Methylocaldum szegediense: one gene and its partner. The protein of the gene in region 1 interacts with the protein of each later gene in a pairwise test. Links are inferred from orthologs where the notes say so. Each region holds a gene or a part of one and is shown on either strand. Other genes may lie near its edges.

Region 1 (2,967 bases):
CCTTGCGGAATTAACCACGTTTTGCTGCTTGATCGGCGCGAATTGCGCTGAGTTCTGCTTGCCAACAATCCACCGAAGCGTTGGGAATGTCTCCATGAAAAGCTAAAACCATCCACGCACCTCGAATGTGGAGAATTCTTCAGCTGGTACTTCATCGATGACTTCAACTGAATCAACTCGTGCCCGAGGAGGACCACTCTCACACCAGTCCAGAAACTCGGCGATCCGTTGCGACTCACCTTCCGCAAGAATTTCTACGCGACCGTCGGGAAGATTTCGCACCCACCCCGTAAGCCCAAGAGATACCGCCCGATCACGCGCGGTCGCCCGGAAAAACACCCCTTGCACCAACCCCGCTACAAAAACGTGAACCCGCCTGGTCACAGGTATACCTCCAAGCATTCAAAGCGTAATGAGCCAACAATGATGAATCCGCGGATTGCGCTCGAAGTCCTTAGGGATCGTCTGCCGACCGATATCCTCGAGCTTCATACCCGCCAGGGCCTCAGTATCGAGTTTGAATTTCCGGTAATTGGTGGAAAAAACCAAAGTCCCGTCCGGTGCCAGGAGTTCGGTGCATTTTTTTATCAGCATGGCATGATCCCGCTGAACATCCCAGGTTTGCCGCATTCTCTTGGATGTGGAGAAGGTGGGCGGGTCCAGGAAAATCAAATCGAAGCGCCGCTTCTCTCGCAATACCTGATCGATCCATTCGAGACAATCTGCCTGTATGAACTCGTGGCGGCTGCCATGAAGGCCATTCAGCTCGAGATTACGCTTCGCCCACTCCAAATAGGTGCGGGACAAATCCACGGTGGTGGTCGAGGCCGCCCCGCCTTGGGCCGCGTACACCGAAGCGGTTCCGGTGTAGGCGAAGAGATTGAGAAAACGTTTGCCCGCCGCTCGATCTCGGATCATCCGCCGGGTAATGCGATGGTCGAGGAATAGCCCGGTATCGAGGTAATCCTCGAAATTGACCCAAAATTTCAATCCACTCTCCTCGACCACATGAAACTGCCCAGTCTCGGCTTGCTTTTCGTATTGCGCTAAGCCTTTCTGCTTACGCCGAATTTTTAGGAAAAGCTGCTCTGGGGGGATTTCAAGCACTTGAGGAACGACCGCTACGGCATGGACCAATCGCATCTCGGCCTTGGCCGGATCGATGCTTGACGGCGCCTCATACTCTTGCATATGGACACAGGTGAGGTCGCCCTGATACACATCGACGGCTACGGCATATTCCGGCAAATCGGCGTCATACAGCCGATAGCACCGGATTCCGTTTTGCCGCGCCCAGCGTCCGAGATTCTTAAGGTTCTTGCGCAAACGGTTGGCGAACATTTCCGCGCCGCTGTCGGCCATATCCACAGCCTTGGCTTTGCGGACAATCTCGCGAATCTTACGTTGAGTTTCATTCAACGGCTCGGATTCGCGCGGGTTGAAAAAACGCTCCGGCTCAATGCCGAAATTGAACAGCCGGCATTCGAGCGCCCCGTTATAGAGCGTGTAATAGCGCCTGGCCCGTATCCCCAATTTGAACGCCAGTTCCGGATTACCGGTCAGTACGGCAGCCTTCCAGCCGACAAAATGTGTCTTGAGCACCGCGCCAAGATCAGTGTACAGCGGAACCAGCGTACTCGCCTCGCCCAAGCGCTCGCCGTACGGCGGATTGACCGCGATCAGTCCGAACCCGTGACGCGGCCGAACATCGGCCACGTCCTTCCGCTCCACGTGCACGTACCCCCTGAGCCCAGCGTGCTCGATGTTTTCCAAGGCGATGCGGATAGCTCGCCGGTCGATATCGTAGCCGACAATCGGCGGAAGTTCACGCAAGCCTCGCTCGGAGCGCCGTTGAGCGTCTTCCACGAGCTTCTGCCATAACATTCGATCATGATTTTTCCAGCCGAACAGACCGAAATAAGGCCGCAGCAAACCCGGGGCGAAATCGCCAGCCATGAGCGCAGCTTCGATAGGCAAGGTGGCCGACCCGCACATGGGATCAACGAAATGTCCTCCGTGCGCGGCGATCTCCGGCCAACCGGCGCGAAGCAGAATAGCCGCCGCCAAGTTTTCCTTGAGCGGAGCCTTACCGCCTTCCTGCCGATAGGCGCGTTTGTGCAGACTTTCCCCAGATAGGTCGATACTTACTGTCGCTACATTGCGATCCAAATAAACGTTCACCTGAAGATCGGGTCGGTCCGGACGCACCGACGGGCGTATCCCGTAATTTTCCCGGAAATAATCGGCAATGCCGTCCTTTACTTTTTGTGCGCCGAACATCGTGTGGCTGATCCTGGATCGGCTGGAGGCAAAATCCACGGCGAAAGTTGCCTGCGTATCCAGATGAGCGTTCCATTCGATGCGACGGATGCCTTCGTAAAGTGCTTCGGGCGTTGCGGCCGGAAAGCGTTCCAACGGAAGCAAAATGCGATTGGCTAAGCGGGACCATAAGCAGGCCTTGTAAGCCACTTCGAGGTCGCCGCCAAAGGCCACGCCCGCACGGCTTATTGCGACCTCTGCTGCCCCTAATGCCCTGAGTTCGTCGGCCAAAAGATATTCCATACCGAGCGGAACGGTCGCAAAAAAGCGCTGAAAATGAATCATCGGTCAGTGCTGGCTATAAGTGGACCGGAGGAGATCAGCTAGAGCTCGTAAAAAGTCCGAGCGATACACATTGGGACAATCGAACCCAAACAAGAGCCCTCTTTACTGGAAGAAAAAAGAAAACTCAGGATTGCTTACGCCATGCCCTGGCTGCCGACTCTCCGTTTGCAAGCACCGCTTCGGCGCGGCCGACAAACCCTCAATCGCTCGCCAATAACCTTTCGAGCGATGGTTGACAAGTCAGCAATTGCCGGCGGTAACGTGCCGCGGTTGTCTCTACGCGCCGAGCCACTCGCATCAACCACGGCTTGGACAGATAAGACTTGCGCCGAAACCCGCCGTGCCCCTCATGATACGCCAAGT
Region 2 (2,874 bases), 930 kb from region 1 along the record:
TGGGAGCAGAGCTGAGAGGGGAGGGAGCCCGACTTTCCATACGATACGCCCCTCGGAGCTGGGGAAAGCCCGCTTCCGGGAGGCGCATCGCCGACGCGAACGCTGCTGGGCATGCGATCAGTTGACGCTGAACGAAGAAGGGATATCGGGAATTTTTTTGCGTCCCGCCCGATGACCGCCGTCTTGGCCTAGTCGGCTCCGGTGACGACGGAACCGCGGAGATCGTCGCAAGCCGCCGGCTTCCCGGGCTCACTCAAGCTATCAAACTGAAAAGCACCCTATCTAGTATTTGTTTGTTTCCTTATCCGACGTAATGTCCCACGTAGCGCAAACTGGACGGGGCTAGTGGTCGCAACTCCAGCATTATGTGGAAAAACGTCGCTCGGAACTGAGAAAGCCGCTAATCTGGTAAAATAGCGAGTTTTACTTAGCTCCCCCGCGTTTATCTGCCTTTCCAGATTTATGGTCGAAAAACTACGCAATATCGCCATCGTCGCCCACGTAGACCACGGCAAGACCACGCTGGTCGATAAGCTACTCCAGCAATCCGGCACGTTCGCCGCGCACGAAAAAGTGGAAGAACGGGTCATGGACTCGAATGCCCTGGAAAGGGAGCGCGGGATTACCATCCTGGCCAAGAATACCGCTATCGATTGGAAGGGTTATCACATCAATATCGTCGACACCCCGGGACACGCCGATTTCGGTGGCGAAGTGGAGCGTGTGTTGTCCATGGTGGATTCGGTGCTGCTGCTGGTCGATGCGGTCGACGGACCCATGCCGCAGACCCGTTTCGTGACGCAAAAGGCATTCGCTTTGGGCTTAAAGCCCATCGTGGTTATCAACAAGATCGACCGCCCCGGTGCCCGTCCCAACTGGGTGCTGGACCAGACTTTCGATCTGTTCGACCGGCTGGGAGCGACTGAGGAACAGCTGGATTTTCCGGTGGTTTACACCTCGGCTCTGCACGGCTACGCGGGTTTCAGCCCGGAAATCCGGGAAGGCAATATGGACCCCCTGTTCCAAACCATCATCGACAAGGTGCAGCCACCCGTGGTCGACACGGAGGGTGCCTTCCGGATGCAGATCAGTCAGCTGGATTACAATTCCTATGTCGGCGTGATCGGGATCGGCCGTATTCAGCGCGGTACGATCAGGACCAATACCCCAGTGACCGTCGTCAGCCGCGATGGCCGGCAGCGCAACGCGCGCATCCTGCAGGTATTCGGGTTCAAGGGGCTGGAGCGGATCGAGGTGCCCGAGGCCAATGCCGGCGACATCATCGCCTTCACCGGCATCGATGCTCTGGAAATCTCCGATACCGTGTGTGCCGTCGACTGCGTCGAGCCGCTGCCGCCTTTAGCCGTGGACGAGCCTACGGTCAGCATGACCTTCCAGGTCAACAACTCGCCTTTTGCGGGCAAGGAGGGCAAATTTGTCACGTCGCGCCAAATTCGTGAACGCTTGCAGCGCGAGACGCTGCACAACGTCGCCTTGCGTGTGGAAGAGACGTCGGATCCGGACAAATTTAAAGTTTCAGGACGCGGCGAACTGCATCTCTCCATTCTGATCGAAAACATGCGGCGCGAAGGCTATGAACTTGGGGTGTCGCGTCCCGAGGTCATCATCAAGGAAATCGACGGCGAACTCTGCGAACCTTATGAATTCGTTACCATCGAGGTGGAGGAAGCGAATCAGGGCACCGTGATGGAGAAACTGGGCGAGCGCAAAGGCGATCTTCTGAACATGATGCCGGATGGGCAGGGCAGGGTAAGGCTGGAATACATGATCCCGTCACGCGGGCTCATCGGTTTTCAGACCGAGTTCATGACCGCCACCTCGGGCACTGGGCTTCTATATCATGTCTTCGACCATTATGGTTCGGTCAAGAAGGGCGAGATCGGACAGCGTACCAATGGCGTAATGATTTCCATGGTGACGGGCAAGTCCTTGGGCTATGCGCTGTTCAACCTGCAGGAGCGCGGACGGCTGTTCATCGAACACGGCACGGAAGTCTACGAGGGCATGATTATCGGCATCCATTCCCGCGACAACGATCTAGTGGTGAACCCCACCAAGGCCAAGCAGCTGACCAACATCCGTGCCGCGGGCAGCGACGAGAACATTATCTTGACTCCGCCCATCAAGCTGACCCTGGAACAGGCTCTGGAATTCATCGATGACGATGAACTGGTGGAAGTGACGCCGAAATCGATCCGCCTTAGAAAAAAGCTGCTCCTGGAGCACGAGCGCAGGAAGGCCAGCCGCGCAGCGGGAGCCTGAAGTGGCCGTGAGGCACCATTCGCGGCTGCCCGTACCTGCGCAGACGGTCGAAAATTCTGAGCCCACCAGTCGATTATCCCGCTGGAGCAGTATCACGTATCGCGGCGGCGGTCGAACCCGATGGGTGATCGCCTTGGCTGCTCAGAACAGCGGGATGAAAATGCCCTAAAAGTAAAGGAGCAGGAGCATCAGTGTTATTCCTGTCAGAGCGAGCTGCCAGGTTATTCCGGTCCAGCTGAACCGGACCCGCTCTCTTTGAGCTTGCCACCAAACGGGAAAAAACGACTTGGCGCGCTGATAGACCAAATTCAGCTTCTTGAATGCGAAAAAAAGAACGACGATTAGGATTCCGAGCCCGAGCCATGCGGTAACCGCTTGGGCTTCGTACGGGGTGAGGGCAAGGAGAGCCTCCAGGGCATGCTCGGTAATCAATTCGACGGTCTCGAGCAAAAGTTCGACCGCCGTAACAAAAGCATCCAGCAGTACATCGCCCCAAAATATTGCTGCGAGCAATCCCACAGCGATCAACCCGGCTTTTTTCATAGTTGATCCCCTAAATCTTTAGCGCCTCGGTTCTCGAACTGCCGCACA

The links.
Region 2: the proteins of rlmKL (region 1) and typA interact in binary tests that used the Escherichia coli proteins (3 or more experiments, as listed by UniProt). The link is inferred for Methylocaldum szegediense from one-to-one orthologs.

The regions. Positions count from the first base shown.
Region 1 is NZ_OX458333.1:704,182-707,148, reverse strand. The notes cover bases 4-2,967. They hold rlmKL (bifunctional 23S rRNA (guanine(2069)-N(7))-methyltransferase RlmK/23S rRNA (guanine(2445)-N(2))-methyltransferase RlmL), read right to left. Parts: upstream 2,605-2,967; coding sequence 403-2,604; downstream 4-402. Other genes in these bases: QEN43_RS03080 (transglycosylase SLT domain-containing protein), read right to left, coding at 2,804-2,967; QEN43_RS03090 (acylphosphatase), read right to left, coding at 103-402. UniProt on the Escherichia coli protein: Specifically methylates the guanine in position 2445 (m2G2445) and the guanine in position 2069 (m7G2069) of 23S rRNA. Methylation occurs before assembly of 23S rRNA into 50S subunits.
Region 2 is NZ_OX458333.1:1,634,149-1,637,022, reverse strand. The notes cover bases 2-2,872. They hold typA (translational GTPase TypA), read left to right. Parts: upstream 2-462; coding sequence 463-2,283; downstream 2,284-2,872. Other genes in these bases: QEN43_RS06935 (hypothetical protein), read right to left, coding at 2,449-2,826; QEN43_RS06945 (rhodanese-like domain-containing protein), read left to right, coding at 2-15. Outside these bases: more of QEN43_RS06945, read left to right, coding at 1-1. UniProt on the Escherichia coli protein: A 50S ribosomal subunit assembly protein with GTPase and nucleotide-independent chaperone activity, required for 50S subunit assembly at low temperatures, may also play a role in translation.